Regions from separate parts of the Agarivorans sp. OAG1 genome, predicted to be linked through region 3. Evidence: predicted binding sites of a transcription regulator. Region 3 holds the regulator's gene; each other region holds the start of a gene.
The links. Region 3 encodes ArgR, which controls arginine synthesis, uptake and breakdown. Its sites were predicted from a motif close to ANTGAATANNTATTCANT; they were not measured.
Positions count from the first base shown of each region.

Region 1 (4,578 bases), 140 kb from region 3:
TTGCAGCCATTGCCAGAACGGTGAACGGCCTTGCTCATCGGATACGCCGCGCATTTCGGCAATAACCGAGTCGTTAAAGCGTTGCGGGTGCTCGGCCATCAACAAAAAGCGACACTTCGACAATAAACGACCATTTTGGCCTTGTCGGTGAGACTCTTGCAAAAACAAAGTGCATAGCTCGGTCACACCGGTGTAATCATTGGTTAAGGTGAGGGTTTCAACCACGTTGTATACATTTAGGCTACGAGAAGCATGTACAACTTTGCCGAGATGATAAGTATAAAATGGGCTGGCCATGCCTACTGCGGCATCTATGGCGCTGGTTCCCACTACTTCGCCAGTTTCGGTATCTTCGGCCACCATTAAATAATGCAGGTCGCCAGGGTGGTCTATATCACTGGCAAACGAACGAATAGAATGCGCGAGCTTTTCGCGCAATAAAGGTTCGTCTACCGGTAAAGAAGTAAAGCCTATCCCCGAACCCACTGCCATTTGTAACAAGGCAGGGTAATCCGTTTCCTTAATAGGACGGATAACTAACATGGCTATTTCTCCCTTTATTAAATAGCATGAAGCCGTAGCTAAGTATTAGCCACTATTTGTGTTTATTAAAAGTATTGCTTGGGCTGAAACCTTTAACGGCCTCAGCCCAACTGATTTAGCCGTTTACCACGTTGGCAACAGCTTGCTCAAAACGCTGCATGCCTGATTCAACGTCTGCCTGAGGAACAATAAGAGAAGGAGTAAAACGCACAACATTAGCACCAGCAACCAGAACCATTAAGCCTTCTGCTGCTGCAGCTACTAAGAAGTCTCTAGCTCGGCCCTGGTATTGCTCATTTAATACCGCACCTAACAGCAACCCTTTTCCACGCACTTCTGCAAATACCTGATACTTCTCGTTGATGCGATTAAGTGCTTCTCTAAACCATTGTTCACGTTGCTTAACGCCACTTAGCACTTCTTCAGAATTAACAATATCAAAAGCCGTTTCGGCTACTGCACACGCCAGTGGGTTACCACCATAGGTGCTACCGTGGGTGCCGACTTTCATTGAAGCAGCAATAGCCGTAGTGGTTAACATCGCGCCAATTGGAAAACCGCCGCCTAATGCTTTAGCCGAGGTTAAAATATCTGGCGTTACACCTAAGCCCATGTATGCGTATAGTTCACCTGTACGGCCGACACCGGTTTGTACTTCATCAAAAATAAGCAAAGCTTGGTGTTTATCACATAGCTCACGTACTTTTTGGGCAAACTCTAAGTCAGGACTAATAATGCCGCCCTCACCTTGCAAAGGCTCCATCATTACTGCGCAGGTTTGATCATCAATAATGGCTTCTAAGGCTGCAAGGTCATTGTAAGGAATGTGTTCTACATCGCCGGGTTTTGGTCCAAAGCCGTCTGAATAAGTTGCTTGACCGCCCACGGTTACGGTAAAGAAAGTACGACCATGGAAGCCTTGTTCAAAAGCGATGATTTTGGTTTTATCGGCAGAACCATGCTCAATAGCATAACGGCGCGCTAGTTTTAGTGCGGCTTCGTTGGCTTCTGCGCCAGAATTACAAAAGAACACTTTCTCAGAAAAGGTACTGTCTACCAATTTTTTGGCTAAACGCAATGCTGGCTCATTAGTAAGTACATTACTTAAGTGCCACAGTGAGTTGCCTTGGTCGGTTAAGCTCTTCACCAACGCGGGATGACAATGGCCTAAGCAGTTAACAGCAATACCACCAGCAAAGTCGATATACTCACGACCGTTTTGATCCCATAAACGCGAACCTTCACCCTTCACCGGAATAATGGCAGCTGGTGCATAGTTTGGAACCATAACTTCATCGAATAGCGCGCGAGTAACAGCGTGTGACATGTAGTGTTCTCCTTTTAGCTTTCTGGCTATTCCGTTATACAGGGCCAGAAAGGTTAATAGTTTGTAAACAGTTTGGCGATTATGGCAAATCTCAAGAGCCTTGTCTGAGCATAGTGCCTTTGAGCCATACAAAATATGGCCATTTTTACGCATATTCAGTGCATAGTTCTAAATCAATTATTGCTAAGCTGACAGAAAACAGCCAAAGACTTAGCCACTACAGCATAAATATGCACAATCTATTCATTCTATATAATCACTAGATAAGCATCTATAGAATCTAAAACGTTCTACTTTGTAGAATCAACAAAGTTAGCTAATAACTGTAAACCTTGTTGTGTAAGTATACTTTCTGGATGAAACTGCACTGCATGGATCGGTAAATCCCGGTGTTTTAACCCCATAATTTCATGCGTTTCGCCCTCATTATCTTGGCTCCATGCAGTTACTTCTAAGCACTCTGGCAAGCTGTCTTTCGCCACCACTAAAGAATGGTAACGCGTTACCATTTGTGGATTAGCCAAGCCCTTAAACACTGATTGCTGCTGATGATAAATGGGCCGCACTTTGCCGTGCATAGCTTGTGCTGCACGCACCACCTGTGCGCCAAAATGCTGCGCAATGCATTGATGACCCAAACACACCCCCAAAATAGGCAAGCGCTGAGCAAACCTGGCAATCACATCTAAAGATATGCCAGCCTCATTAGGCGAGCAGGGCCCAGGCGATATGACCAAATGGCTAGGGGCTAACTCTTCAATTTGCTCTAGAGTAATTTGATCGTTACGACACACTTCAACCTGAATACCTAACTGCGAAAAGTATTGATATAGGTTGTAGGTAAATGAGTCGTAATTGTCGATGATAAGTAACATGTAGCTTGAGCAAACCGTGTATAAGTCAAAACCAAGAAAGTCGCTATAGTAGCCGATTTTAAACGGCGACACAGCGACTATTCAGTGCAGTTTAGTTTAATTCAACTTGCTGCGTCTTCGCTCGAAGCTTTAGGCTCAACAAATACTATCTCAGTGTAGTTATTCTCATAAAACTCATTGGCTAAAGCTCTCAGCTGTTTACGCTGCTGCACCAAATCGCTAAGGGCAAGTTGAGATTGTTGGCATTCTAATTCTAGAGTTACCCAAAATCTGCGGCCGGTTTTCATTACCATGGCATCAGCAATACTAAAACCATCAACTAAAGGTTGCTCATTAAGTGCCGCTAAAAATGGCTTAGTGTGGGCATCATCAGGGGCACTAAGCAGTAACTCTTTAAAACCGTTTTTAACCAATAAATACGGATCTTTTAAAAACACCAAGGAGAACACAATTACCAATATTTGGTCTACGTAGCGGGCTATCCAGCCGATGCTGCTATCTTGGATCAACAATACAATGATAAGCGCAACGCCAATAGCACCAGAGATCACAGAGTTGATTAACCAACCCTGCTGCTCCGCTAGAAGCAAATTAGATGCTTGTTTTTGATTGCTGCGCAAACATACATACCATGCAAGTAAACATCCTGCTACGGCCGGCACCACATACACTAACATCATGCCTATTTGTGGTTCTCGCCCACCAGCTAGCATGGTTTGCAAATTGGCTGATAAGGCAAATGCTACCAAAACTAAAATCGAGATGCCTTTCACCATGACCATTAAGGGCTCGAAGGCAAAATAACCCATGGGAAAACGTTCATTATAGTTTTGACTGGTTAGGTAGGCGATACGGATACCTATGAATGCCATAACTGAGGATAATAGATTGAATACGCCATCTAGCATAATTGCGCCAGATTCGGTGTAGACCCCCATGGCTATGCCCCACATAGAGAGCAGCAAAGCAATTATTGCCGACACAACTAAGGTTTTACGTTCAAGATCCATCTATTCCTCACAGAGCCAGTTATCAACACATTGATATACAAATAGATACTAGCAAGCACTTAGCTATGCCACTAGTATTAACTAGACATAAAAAAGCCCAGCTATTAGCTGGGCTTAGCGTTATTAAGTCGCTGTTACTTCAAACTAATAAAACCTAGTACATCATAAACTGCGCGTAGAGTTTTACTGGCTTGCTCACTGGCACGTTCTGCGCCTTTAGCCATAATAGCCTGCAGAGCGGCCTCATCTTCTCGTAGCGCTTGATAGCGCGCTTGAATAGGCTCCATCATCGCAACCACAGCGTCAGCGGTGTCTACTTTCAGGTGTCCGTACATTTTACCTTCATAGCTTGCTACTAAGTCATCAATTGACTTACCAGTTGCCACCGACTGCAAAGTTAGTAGGTTAGATACACCTGGCTTTTCATTACGATCAAAGTAGATACGCGCCTGCTCATCAGAGTCAGTCACCGAAGCTTTAATCTTTTTGGCGATTTGCTTAGGCGTATCGTTTAGTAAAATGAAAGCCTTAGGGTTAGCATCTGACTTCGACATTTTTTTGGTTGGCTCTTGAAGAGACATTACCCGCGCACCAAACTCAGGAATATACGGCTCAGGCACTTTGAATATGTCGCCATATAGTGCGTTAAAGCGATTTGCCACATCTCGCGTTAATTCAAGGTGCTGCTTTTGGTCATCGCCTACAGGTACAGCATTAGCCTGATACAACAATATATCTGCAGCCATTAAAGCTGGGTAAGTAAATAAGCCAGCGTTGATGTTATTGGCATGCGAGGCTGATTTATCCTTAAACTGAGTCATAC
Region 1 is NZ_AP028990.1:4,089,724-4,094,301, forward strand. Features, by position in the region: gene astA (arginine N-succinyltransferase) at 1-543, opposite strand, end outside; gene OAG1_RS18600 (aspartate aminotransferase family protein) at 659-1,870, opposite strand; gene OAG1_RS18605 (aminodeoxychorismate/anthranilate synthase component II) at 2,161-2,745, opposite strand; gene OAG1_RS18610 (cation transporter) at 2,847-3,755, opposite strand; gene trpS (tryptophan--tRNA ligase) at 3,890-4,578, opposite strand, start outside.
Region 1: the regulator ArgR is predicted to act here: its motif matches at 2,090-2,107, upstream of OAG1_RS18600 (aspartate aminotransferase family protein).

Region 2 (4,578 bases), 1.1 Mb from region 3:
TATTTAAGGATTTTGATTCGCACTACCGGTCAAGGTGAAAACGCTAAATCGGCGCATTCTATGTGCTGCTCGGCATTGACAGTTGCTGGTGCACGTATTGGTGAGAGCGCACCAATTAAACGCGTAAGGATATCAATGTTGCTAGCTCGTTGAGCGATGGTTTATTGGCAAGATTTCTCGTCTAAGTGATTGAATAAATGATACTTGTTGTAGGGTGTTTGTTGCTAAAAGGTAAATTGGCAAGTTCCTTGCGTTATTAATCTGACCTAGTGGTCAGATATCTGCTTGTGATATAGCGAAATAACAGGGAGTAAAGCATGAGTGCAAATACGGAAAAAGCCGTACCAAAGGAGTTGTTGTACCAACTAGAGGAGAGACCAGCGGTAGCAGAAGCTTTTTTTGCTGGGCTACAACATGTATTGGCATGTTTTGTTGGCGTGATAACCCCAACCTTGATTATTGGGGGCGTATTAGGCTTAGGCTCGCACATTCCCTACCTGATTAGTATGGCGCTCATTGTATCTGGCGTTGGAACCTTCATTCAGGCAAAAAGGTTAGGCCCTATTGGCGCAGGCATGATTTGTGTGCAAGGTACCAGCTTCGCTTTCTTAGGCTCGATATTGGCGGCAGGCTTTATCGCTAAAAGCCAAGGCGGCGGTCCCGAAGAGATATTGTCGCTAATATTTGGCGTTTGCTTTTTGGGCGCTTTTATCGAGATTTTCTTATCGCAAATGCTGGTTAATATGAAGAAAATCATCACGCCATTGGTGACCGGAATAGTGATTACCATCATTGGTATTTCGCTGATAAAAGTAGGTATGACCGATTTGGCGGGGGGCTTTAAAGCTGCCGATTTTGGTAGCTTACAAAACCTAGGCTTAGGCTTCACTGTGTTGGCAATTATTATTGCTTTAAACCGTTCGGCAAACCCTTGGCTGCGCCTCTCATCAATTGTTATTGGCTTGCTTGCTGGTATGTTAATCGCGCTATTTATGGGGAAAGTAGACTTTTCTTCGCTAGGCTCACAACCTTGGGTGAGTATCCCTGTTCCCTTTAAATATGGTTTTAGTTTTGACTGGGTGGCCTTTTTTCCTATTGCGCTTATCTACTTTATTACGGCAATAGAATCGGCTGGCGATATTACCGCTAACTGCGCTATCTCACAGCAAGAGATTAAGGGAGACAGCTACTTAAAACGGGTGCGTGGCGGAGTGCTAGCCGACGGCGTTAACTCCTTAATTGCCGCTGTTTTTAATACTTTTCCAAACACTACCTTTAGCCAAAATAATGGAGTGATTCAACTAACCGGCGTAGCCAGTCGGTATATTGGTTATTACATTGCACTAATACTCGTGGTACTGGGGCTATTCCCCATATTAGGCGCTGTTTTACAGCAAATTCCTAAACCGGTGCTAGGCGGAGCCACCTTGGTGATGTTTGGTACAGTGGCGGCAGCGGGGATTAAAATTATTGCTAGCGAAACACTGAATCGCCGTAAACTACTTATTATGGCAGTGTCTTTTGGCGTAGGTTTAGGCGTGACAATGGTACCCGACCTATTACAACACGCGCCTAAATTGGTTCAAAACATCTTTGGTTCAGCAGTTACCTCCGGTGGTTTAGTGGCTATCTTGCTTAGTTTATTATTACCTGAGCAGCCATCTTCTGTTGCGGCTCAACTCAAACCGAGTACGCAACAATCGTAGAATTAATGAGCCTTAGAGTTTGCTTGTATAATTAACTTAGCTTTGGCAGAATGCGGGCAGGTGCTAAGGGGCGCCTGCCCGCCAAGAGGAACTCACCCTTAAGCACATGCTTAGTTACACATCATTACGACACTGTATGTCATTCTGAATATTGTTTTGCGGGGAACAACTTAAGTATTTAGGAGCATAGAGATGTTATCTGCCGTTGAAGAACTTAAAATTCGCAGTAAAATTTTGCTTAAACAGCGTCATACTGCCGATTCCCCATTAGCAAGTTTAGCTAAAGACAAATCACCACAACTAAAACATGCCTTGTTGTATGTAGCGCGAGAAGCGGGCTTTAAAGACTGGCAACACGCCCAAAGTGTATTGTCGTGTCAGCACAAGCAAACCATGCAACAAGATAGCGGCAAGTTTTGGTACTCGCCTGCTTGTATGGCTTTGCTTAATCATTGGTGCGCCAATTATCCAGAGGCTCTGGCTCTACAAGCCAAGCAGGGAGGGGTAATCCTTCCCTATAAAAGCCAATATGTAGTGGCCAACCCAAGTTATATTGAGGCTTTGGGTTTATCACCTAAAGATCCACTTTGGGAACCGCTGGAATACAACTGGTGTGAAGGCTCGTCTTCGCTACGCCAAGAGTTAGCTTACAAGCGCTTGTTGGCAATGCAAACACAGCGCTATAAAGCCTGTTAATAGCCAATTAGTTGCAGCGTTTGCCCGCACAAAGGCTTATTATTGATATTTTTAAGAATGGCGAGCTCAGCTCGCCGCTTTATTAAGGAAGCCTTATGTCTAAAAAGATCTATTGTATTGCCATGTTTAAACCTAAAGCTGGTAAGCAAAACGAGCTGTTTAAAGTATTGCAAGCGTTAGAGCCAAACACCTTGCGCGAAGATGGCTGTATTCAATACACGGTTACACGCCAAATTGACAACCCTTTTGCTCAGGGCACAGGTTACCCCATCGCGTTTCAAGAGATTTGGGCGGATAAAGAAAGCTTTGAAGCGCACTGCCAACGCAAAGAAATTAGCGAGTTTTTTCAAACCCATTGTGTTGCAGAAACAGGCTTAGTAGAAGATTCAAATGTTTGTGTATACAGCGACGAAGCAGAAGATTTTGACGCGCCAGTATTTGCTTAGTCTTAAGTAGATAAGAGCGCCGATAGGGCGCTCTTTTTTGCTCAACGATAGGTTTCTTCATCAGCGAGAAGTGAAGCTATAAGTTAACTCGTGTTTGCCCCGAAATAAGCTGGCGTAGCTGAGCTGATTGAACGTTAAAGATGCTCAAAGAGGACATTGTGAGCGATAACAGGAAATGTGTTGATGGCGGCCCATACCTGCGTGTGCTAGGCTTTTGTTTATGAAGAATTATTCAACAGCAAAAGCATGGAGCATAAAGCATGAATACCTTTCTTAGCCGCGTATTATTAACCGTTGGTATCGCTGTTACGTTTAATACTTCCGCTTCAGAAAGCGATGGCGGAATTCCTTACAAGTGGGCTCCTTGGAAAGATCCTGAAAATCCGATGATACTCAAGATGACTGACGAGAAAGATGTCTTGTTTCAACGCCGGGATCAGTCAATGGGTGCCAAGCGTGAGCCCGGGCTCTTCTATCCAAATCGCTATAACTTCGGCCCGAACTGGACGGCAATACCGACCTTTTTGGGTGCGCCGATTGCCCAGACTCCAGAAGACCTGAAAGCGGCTAAAGTTGACATAGCCATGTTCGGTATGTCGATTGGTGATCAGGTGTTACCAGGCGGCAGATTTGCTGCCCAGCAGATGCGCTCACTGATTGATTACATGTCGTACCCTCCTCAGGGCGAAGATCAGTTTATTGGTGTTGATATCGGCAAGCTGGTCATGGCTGATTACGGTAACGCAACCGCCAACTGGATGGCGGATAATCAGGTCAATCTTGACGAGGTGCATAAAATCGTCAGTGAAATTTTAGGTACTGATGCGATTCCTGTTGGTATTGGCGGCACCCATATTCAAAGTTACGGATTTATGACCGCGCTAGCTGAGAAGTATGGTCCCGGTGAAGTGGCTATCGTTCACGTAGATGCACACTACGACGCCTATAAAGCGGGCGCAGGTCGTTTCGTTCACAATGGGTCTTTTTTCAAACTGGCTGTCGACTCAGGAGTTATAAAGGGCAGTGACATCTATCAAGTTGGCCTGCGCGGCACAACGCCTGGGGCTTACGATTTAAACTGGATGCGTGAAAACAAGTTGAATTTTCACTTCCAGGCTGAAATCGAGAAATATGGGTGGGATGCGGTGCTAGTTAAGCTGCTTTCAGAGGTCAAAGGCCGCAAAGTATACCTCACCTTTGATATGGACGGGGTTGACCCAGCATATGCACCTGGTGTGGGCTCGCAGGATCCTGACGGCCTAACGGCTGGCCAGGCGATCCAACTGGTGCGGGCATTGGGCATTCAAAACGAAATCGTCGCTGCTGAATTTAATGAGTACAACCCACTTTTGGACGATGCTCATCAAACAACAGGCATTCTGATGGATCGCCTAATCCGTTCGCTACTCGGCGGAATTCAGGGGCGTAGAGAAGGAATAACAGACCCAATGTATTACGACCCTGAACGCCTAGTGCACGCCAACCAATAACACCTCTCCCAACAAGAGGCCGGGTATCCGGCCTCGTAAACGCTGAATGGATTCAGGGCTATAAATGGACACGAAGTACGCTTTCCTGAAAGAACCATTGTTACATTTCCTCCTTATGGGAGGGTTGATTTTTCTCGCCGATGCATTGTTGGCAAGTGATCGCAAAGAACAAATCTTCGTTGACCAAAGCAGTATCGACTATTTGGTCAAGCAGCAAGAAAGGCTATCGCTACGAACTTA
Region 2 is NZ_AP028990.1:2,883,766-2,888,343, reverse strand. Features, by position in the region: gene OAG1_RS13185 (nucleobase:cation symporter-2 family protein) at 318-1,706, shown strand; gene OAG1_RS13180 (hypothetical protein) at 1,899-2,402, shown strand; gene OAG1_RS13175 (antibiotic biosynthesis monooxygenase) at 2,498-2,848, shown strand; gene OAG1_RS13170 (arginase family protein) at 3,109-4,338, shown strand; gene OAG1_RS13165 (peptidylprolyl isomerase) at 4,436-4,578, shown strand, end outside.
Region 2: the regulator ArgR is predicted to act here: its motif matches at 3,068-3,085, upstream of OAG1_RS13170 (arginase family protein).

Region 3 (4,578 bases):
GTTTAAGATTAGTTTAGCTCAAGTATTGCAGCGCAAATAAGTGGGCAATAAACGCTTTATATTTAACTTTAACTCGGGATAAGAAAGTGACGATAACTCTGCAAGCCAGTACTCAATCTCGCTTCATGTTTCTCGCGAGATAGGTTTGCTTAGTTCAAGGCTAAACTGCGCGCCAATAGCTAGCTTATTGCAAGTAGCTTCAACACCGAAATAAGTAAAAGAGGCCGCCAGAAACCGTTTATTATCCCAAGCCTAGCTTAGTTAGGAACTTCGACAACATGCGGATACAAAAAAGGAGTGCATTGCACTCCTTATTAGGATTTAAAATTTGTAATTAAACAAATTCTACGCCTTTATCAATGTCACCGTGTAAGGTATCTAACATGCCGTCAATTGCAGCTTTCTCGAATGTGCTAATTTCACCGTAAGGTAAGATTTCAGTAACACCTTGAGGGCCCAAACGCACTGGTTGTGCAAAGAACTTAGCATGTTCACTGCCGCCATCAACGTAGGCACACTCAATTACGTCTTCGCCTTGAGCGGCTTTAACTAAAGACAAACAGAAACGTGCAGCTGCTTGGCCCATAGAAAGTGTAGCGCTACCGCCACCCGCTTTAGCTTCAACTACTTCAGTACCGGCGTTTTGAATGCGCGTGGTCATCGCGGCAATCTCTTCATCGGTGAATGAAATACCATCTAGCTGAGATAACAATGGCAAGATAGTTACACCACTGTGGCCACCAATAACGTTTAAGTTAATGTCGGCAGGGTTTAAGCCTTTTGCTTCAGCAATAAATGTTTCAGAGCGGATTACGTCTAGTGTCGTTACACCAAACAACTTAGCAGGGTCGTATACACCGGCTTTTTTCAAAACTTCTGCAGCAATTGGCACAGTAGTATTTACTGGGTTAGTGATAATGCCAATACACGCTTTAGGGCAGGTAACAGCAACTTTCTCGATAAGGTTTTTAACAATACCAGCGTTGATGTTGAATAGATCTGAACGATCCATACCTGGCTTACGCGCCACACCAGCTGAAATAAGAACAATATCGGCACCTTCTAGGGCCGGGCTTGGGTCTTCGCCTGCAAATCCTTTAATGGCCACTTGTGTAGGGATGTGGCTCAAATCTACAGCAACACCTGGTGTTACTGGGGCGATGTCGTAAAGCGAAAGTTCAGAACCAGCGGGTAACTGAGTTTTTAATAGTAATGAAAGGGCTTGGCCAATTCCGCCTGCAGCACCTAATACGGCAACTTTCATCAAACTTCTCCATGCTTTTTGTAGTTGTAGAGGGGATGTCTATAGAGACAGCTGACAAGATAACGGAATCCGCCTCAAAATACAATTTAGCAACATTTTTAAAGCAAGTTTAAAACAGGAAAAGGTTGCCTTAATCACACTTTAACAATATGGCTTAAGACCTTGGTCTAACAGTATTTGTTAGTTAAAAAAGGACTGATATATTGTTTGGTAAGCGCCATTATTTTTTAACACTTTAAGCGCATGGTTGATTTGATTCAGCAGGTCTTCGTCTTGCTTGGAAACAGCCATTCCCAAACCACTAGCAGGATAGCTTTCATCAACTTGAATAACAAAGTTGGGATGACTCGCTAACCAGTAATGCGCAGCAGCGGCATCCAAAAACACCGCATCTATTTTCGTTTGTTCTAAATCATTAAGTGCCAATTGATAACTGGGGTAAGCAATCGACAAAATATCTGGTCGTTGCTCACGTAAAAAACGCATAAAGCTAGAACCGCTTTGTACTGCCACAACAGCACTATTAGCCAATGCCTGGTCCGAGCTAGTTATATATACCGCCATATTGTCAAAATACGCATCGCTAAAATTAACTAACTGTTTTCGCTGCTCGGTGATATCTAAAGCTGAAATCGCCAAGTTATAGTGCCCTGCCGCAACACTCGTCAGCAAACTGTCAAAAGGCTGATGGTAAAACTCACATTCTCTGTTTATTTGTATACACACCGCTTTGGCTAGTTCGATATCAAAACCCACTAATTGCTTTTGTTCGTCAAAGGCTTCAAATGGTGGGTAAGAGGCTTCGGTAACAATTCGTAAGGGTTTATCTTCAGCAAATGCTGAACTAAACACAAAAACAGGAAGAAGAATGAAAAGTTTAATCCACATAATCAACTACTCATCGAGTCGGATGGGGCTATCATAATTCAGCTTAGCAAAGGCTCACAACTAATTGTTATTAAATGCAATAATAATTCTGTGTCAGAGTATGCATTTATATGCATAAAACTAGAATAAAGTTGAATTAGAGTAAAAAGTTGGCGACAATGGCAACGGATTTATAAGCTCGGATCACCGATGAAATATAGCGATAAACAAGAACAGTTAATAAAAGCCTTTAAATCACTGTTAAAAGAGGAACGATTTGGCTCGCAAGCCGAAATAGTGACCGCCCTGCAAGAGCAAGGTTTCGAAAACATTAATCAATCGAAAGTGTCACGCATGCTAAGTAAGTTTGGCGCGGTGCGTACTCGTAACGCAAAAATGGAAATGGTTTACTGCTTACCGGCAGAATTAGGGGTCCCAACCGTTTCTAGCCAACTAAAAATCTTAGTATTAGAAATGGATTTCAATGACGCTCTCATCGTTATCCACACCAGCCCCGGCGCAGCTCAACTAATAGCCCGTTTGTTAGATTCTTTAGGCAAAGCTGAGGGTATTCTTGGCACCATTGCTGGTGATGACACTATTTTTATCACCCCTACTCGCCAAGTAGATATTGCCGATGTCTTCCAGTCAGTGAAAGAACTCTTTGAAGTTGGCTAACTAAGCCTAATTAGCTTCCCTAAAGCGATGCTTTAGGGAAGACAAATGCCGCATCCCCATCTACCGACAACCATACTTTTGTGCCAGCACTCGCCTGCCAATGATCGCGCATACGCGCATGTATTACCCGCTCAGGCATACCGCTTAGCTGCAATCTAAAGTGGGTTTCGTTACCCATTGCATGCACTGATATCACTGTAGCTTCTATCTGATCTTTGTTTTCGAGCTGGTGTACCACGATATCTTTAGCCCGCACAATAATCTCTGCCATCTGCTGATCTTCGATGTCAGCTGCAGCAAATGCTCCAAGTGGCGTGTTAACTTTGTGCCCTTCAACTTCCACTTCAAAGCGATTGCTAGGGCCAAATAACGCTGCCACAAAGGCGTTTTTCGGATTGTTGTAAATTTCTTGAGGGCTAGCATTTTGCACAATCTCCCCCTTCTCCATCACTACAATTTTATCGGCGATAAACATTGCCTCTAGTGGATCGTGAGTCACCATTACCGCAGGGGTATTGGTTTTCTTCAGTACATCAAGGGTTTCTTCACGTACTTGCTGACGAAGATGCTCATCAAGCGCGGAGAAAGGCTCATCTAGCAGTAAAGTGCTTGGCTCTGGAGCTAAGGCACGAAGTAGAGCTACCCGCTGCTGCTGGCCACCCGACAAGGTATGCGGAAAGCGCTCTAACAAGCCTTGCATGCCCATATTATCTAGGCTTTCCTCAATCCAATTACGCCGCTTCGCAAGATCTTGCTGTTTACGTAAACCATACTCGATATTTTTACGCACACTCATATGAGGGAATAAGGCATAGTCTTGGAACATCATGCCAATGGCCCGTTGCTCTGGTGCTAGATGAATCGCTTGCTTAGGCGCAGCCACTAGCTTGTCTTGCAAGTAAAGCTCGCCACTTTGTAGTCGCTCTAAACCGGCGATAAGGCGTAACAGTGTGGTTTTACCACAACCCGATGGACCCAATAGCGCAACGATTTGATTCTCGCTCACTTCAATGCTGACATCTTTTAATGCCTGTTGTTCGCCGTAAAAATGATTAACTTTGCGTAAAACAATACTCATTGCGGGTTTATTGTCCTTGTGGGCGACGTTCAGAAGAACCGATATTTCGACTCATGATAATAACCGGGATAATGCCCGCCAGTAATATAGTTAATGCAGCCAAAGCGCTTTGCTCAAGCTGTTCTAAAGAGGCTAAATCCCATACTTGGGTAGATAAAGTATCAAAATTAAACGGCCTTAGTATCAAGGTGATAGGCAGCTCTTTCATGGTGTCTACAAATACCAGTAGCATGGCGGTTAGGACACTTGGTCGTATTAAAGGTAGATGAATTCGCCATAGCGTCTTACCTGAACGACTACCAAGAATACGTGAGGCGTCATCCATTTCAGGAGTGATTTTAGTAAGGCTTGCGTCAAGCGTACGGTAACTTAAAGCGATAAATCGCAGCGAATAGGCTAATACCAAGGCGCCACCGGTGCCAGTGAGCAATAAGCCGGTGGGATAATCAAACCAGACTTTCATTAGGCTATCAACAGCATTATCAAACACACCAAGCGGGTACAAAATGCCCACTGCTAGCACCGCACCAGGGATGGCATACCCCAAGGTTGCAGCCTCGGCGATGCTGCGCATTTTATTGCTTTTAGATAAGCGAACCCCGTAGGCTAGCAACAAACCCAAAATCGTTGTTAGCAACGCGGCCATAATCGCCAAAGAAAAACTGTTCCAAGCACTATTTAAGTACTGCTC
Region 3 is NZ_AP028990.1:3,947,307-3,951,884, forward strand. Features, by position in the region: gene mdh (malate dehydrogenase) at 335-1,264, opposite strand; gene OAG1_RS17905 (transporter substrate-binding domain-containing protein) at 1,445-2,152, opposite strand; gene argR (transcriptional regulator ArgR) at 2,342-2,809, shown strand; gene OAG1_RS17915 (ABC transporter ATP-binding protein) at 2,829-3,887, opposite strand; gene OAG1_RS17920 (iron ABC transporter permease) at 3,895-4,578, opposite strand, start outside.

Region 4 (4,578 bases), 200 kb from region 3:
ATGCGCTTTGGCTAATTGATTAGCTTTTTGCACAACTTGCGCATCTGGGCTTGAGCCTAGCGGGCAAACGGCAGCCACTTCCATGCCTAAGATAGCGCCACCTAACAATAATGAATGCGTCACATTGTTGCCATCGCCTAAGTAAGCCAGCTTAACTTTGCTTAAATCTGAGTAGTGCTCAGCGATGGTTTGGAAATCAGCTAAGCCTTGGCATGGGTGGTACAAATCACACAGTGAGTTGATAATTGGTACCGACGAATGCTCACGCAAAGTTTGTAGGGTTTTATGAGAAAACACTCGCGCTACAATCGCATCAGCCCAACGAGTAATGTTAGAGGCAAAGTCTTTAACACTTTCGCGCTCGCCCATCGCGCCATTTTGCTGGTCTAAATACACCGCATGGCCGCCTAAACGGTTAATGCCAATATCAAAAGTTACTCGTGTACGTAATGATGGTTTTTCAAACAAAGTTACAACACTTTTACCTGCAAGGGTTTGCCCATAATCTGCGGGTGTTTTTTTAATTTTAGCGGCCAGCTCAAGCAGCCCTAAAATTTGTTCTTGAGTTAGGTCCTGCAAGCTTAACAGGTGTTTAAAATCACTCATCATCTTTCCTTAAACGGTAACTTGAGTCCCTACCGACTCACCTTTATATGTTTGTCCAGCTAACAAGCTGGCAAGTTTCGCAGGATCTTTCCATGATGCTAGCGAAACCGGTGTTTGCAAAAATTCGGCAGCCTCTAGAGCCGCTTTAACTTTTACCGTCATGCCATCGGTAATTACCCCATCGGCAATCAATTTATCAGCCAGTACGCTATTTAGCTCAGCCACCAACTGTTTATCTTGGTCAAGTACGCCAGCCACATCGGATAATAACACCAATTGGCCCTGCAGCAATTTACACACCGCTAACGCAGCTTGGTCGGCATTCACATTGTAAAGTTCGCCATCTTCGCCAATACCAATTGAGCTCATTACCGGCACGTGGCCCAGCTCAATAAGGCTATTTAGTAAAGCGGGGTTGCCTAAAGATGCCTCGCCTACATGGCCTAAACGAGCATCCATTTGGCTTACTTTACAAGAGCCTGCATCACTTAAACACAAGCCCACAGCCGACAAACCTGCTTTTAGCGCTTGCGCTAACAACAACTTATTGCTGGTACCCGCTAAGGCTCCCACCACATAAGGAATCTGCTCTTTTGGGGTAATGCGCAAGCCGTCTAACTTTTCCGATACAAAGCCGGTTTTAGCTAATACATCTTCTACTACTACGCCACCGCCATGCACTAAAACAATAGGTTGCTCAACTTGTTGCAAGGCAGCAAATAAATTGTCTAGGGCTAGGCTGTTATTTAAAACGGCACCGCCTAACTTAATCACTAATGGTTTCATTGCCTGCTCCTAAACCAGCGACTCGGTAAGGGCAAAGCCATTACGAATATTCAAACACTGGATAGCTTGGCTAGCGGCACCTTTTAATAGGTTATCTTCAGCCGACACCACAATTAAGTCTTCACCTTGTTGTTGCCAAGCCACATCAATAAACGGGGTGTTTTCTACTTTGGCAATAGAAGGCCACTCACCTTCCAATATACGTACAATGTTTTGGCCTGCATACGCTTGCTGATAAGCTGCATTTACTTGCTCTTCAGTGGTGCCTGCTTTTAGCACCACATTGATGGTGGCTAAAATACCGCGTTTAAAGTTACCCAAATGTGGAGTGAAGATCACTGGGTGACCTAAGTGGGCAGCAATTTCTGGTTGGTGGCGGTGATTAAACACCCCATAAGGCGCTAAGCTTACTTCGCAGAATGAGCTAGTTAACGAGGCTTTGCGCCCTGCACCACTCACGCCACTAGTAGCATTAATTACTGCTTTGTTGCTTGGCTCAATCAATCCTGCTTCAGCTAGTGGCTTAAGCGCAGTTAACGATGCAGTTGGGTAACAACCCGCTACAGCAACTAAATCCGTTTTCTTAATTTTCTCGGCATTCCATTCAGCTAAACCGTATACCGCTTTTTCTAATAACTCGGGGAATTGATGAGTAAAACCGTAGAATTTTTCGTAAAACTCTGCGCTTTGAACACGGAAGGCGCCAGACAAATCGAAGACCTGACAACCTGCATTTAAAAATGCTTCGGCTAAATCATGGCTTACTTCGTGAGCAGTGGCTAACAAAACAATATCAATATCAGCAAAGTTTTTGGCGATATCAGCCACAATTAACGGTTGTACAGGAGCGTCAACCACACCGCGTAATTTGCCGTGCAGAGTAGATAGCGCCTTGCCTGCGTCTACACTTCGCTCTGAAACATACAACCCGGCAAGTTCTAAATCTGAATGGCGACTTACATAGCCTGCCAACTCTGCTCCGGTGTATCCACTTGCACCAACAATCGCTGCCTTTAACATCGTTTCTTGTTCCCTTGAAATCTTATGGCATAGTGTTATTTATTGAGCTGCATTTTACTGACCAAATGAACAAAATGTCACGCTTGTCAGCTCAAAAAAAACTAGCTGTCTTTAATATAAACGGAGAATACCACAGGCAATTCTTTATGCAATAAAAATGAATTTTTATTTATTGTTAAATTTACGCGTATAGGTTAAAAAGTAAGCCGAACAAAGTTGCCCTTATTAAAATATGAGTAACAATCTATAAATAGCCGCTTGATCCTAAGCAAAGGAAACAGCGTTATTTGTAATTTAATTACAGGTATTTTGACTATATGCTCGGTCTTAGGTATGTTTTTGCCCTAGGACTAGGGTGATTTAGTAAAAAAATTTCAATAATCGCTAGCAAACGCAAACAGTGAAGGAAAGACAATGAGCCAGAATATGCCTCAGGAGATTAACGCCTCGTTACGAGGAAATGTGAGTCTACTCGGACAACTACTTGGTAACACGATCAAGAGCCATATGGGAGAAGCGTTTCTAGAGAAAGTAGAAACCATACGCCAGCTAGCTAAGGCCTCACGTAATAACGATGATGAGGCGCGCGAGCAGTTGTTGGAGCTATTGCGTAACCTAAGTGATGACGAGCTATTGCCGGTAACCCGTGCCTTTAGCCAATTCCTAAATTTGGCAAATATCGCCGAGCAATTCCACACCATTTCACGTAACTGCGAAGGCAGTACCTGTGCCCAAGATCCTATCGACCAAGTTTTCAACAAATTAAAGCAAGAAAACTTAAGTGAAGCAGAGATCCACCATGCAGTGGCACAGCTAAATATTGAGTTGGTACTTACCGCGCACCCAACCGAGGTGACCCGTCGTACCCTAATCAACAAACACGTTGCCATTAATAACTGTTTAGATTGGTTAGAACTCGACTTACCAGATCAAGAGCGCAGCCAATTGCTAAGCCGCTTAGAGCAGCTAATCAACCAAGCATGGCACACCGACGAAATTCGCCAGCAGCGCCCTACTCCGGTAGATGAAGCTAAATGGGGTTTTGCGGTAATTGAAAACTCGCTATGGCAAGCCGTGCCAGACTTTGTGCGCCAGTTAGACAAAAAACTTGGCCAGCACTTCGATATGCGCATGGCCTTAGATGCTGCGCCAGTAGTGTTCTCATCTTGGATGGGCGGCGACCGTGACGGTAACCCATTTGTTACTTCCAAAGTAACCGAAGAAGTATTGTTGTCTAGCCGCTGGGTAGCGGTAGATCTTTACCTAAAAGAAATTCAAACCTTAGTTAGCGAATTGTCGATGAGCGATGCTAACGAAGCACTGCTTGAGCAAACCGGTGACCAAAACGAACCTTACCGCGCCTTATTAAAAGTATTGCGCAGCGAGCTACAAGAAACTCACGACTACCTTACAGCCAAGCTAAAAGGCCAGTACACCGAAGCGCGCGATATTATCACCAATACCGAGCAGCTACGTGAGCCACTTGAGCTTTGTTACTACTCGCTACAAGACTGTGGCATGGGCATCATCGCCGACGGCACCTTGCTAGATCTACTACGTCGTATTGCCTGTTTTGGCATCAACTTACTACGTTTGGATATTCGCCAAGACAGTGGCCGCCACGAAGAAGTGTTCTCAGAAATCACTCGTTACCTAGGCATGGGCGACTATGCACATTGGAACGAAACCGATAAGCAGCACTTCTTACTGCAAGAGTTAAACTCTAAGCGCCCGCTGTTCCCACGTGATTGGGAGCCCAGTGAATCGGTACAAGAAGTACTAGACACGTGCGCCATTATCGCCAAGCAAGAGCGCGAAGCATTAGGCATTTACATTATCTCCATGGCGAGCGAGCCATCTGACGTATTAGCCGTGCAACTGCTACTGCAAGAAGCCGGTTGTCCATTCCGCTTGCCGGTTGCGCCTTTGTTCGAAACCCTAGACGATTTGAACAATGCGCCTGCTACCATGAGCAAACTGCTATCAGTAGATTGGTACCGCGGTTACATCTCTGGCCAACAACATGTAATGATTGGCTACTCAGATTCAGCTAAAGATGCCGGTGTATTAGCGGCATCGTGGGCGCAATACCGCGCTCAAGAAGCGCTGGTATCTATCTGTGAAGGCCATCAAATCAGCCTAACCTTGTTCCATGGACGTGGCGGT
Region 4 is NZ_AP028990.1:4,148,419-4,152,996, forward strand. Features, by position in the region: gene OAG1_RS18910 (ornithine carbamoyltransferase) at 1-606, opposite strand, end outside; gene argB (acetylglutamate kinase) at 616-1,392, opposite strand; gene argC (N-acetyl-gamma-glutamyl-phosphate reductase) at 1,402-2,412, opposite strand; gene ppc (phosphoenolpyruvate carboxylase) at 2,839-4,578, shown strand, end outside.
Region 4: the regulator ArgR is predicted to act here: its motif matches at 2,569-2,586, upstream of argC (N-acetyl-gamma-glutamyl-phosphate reductase).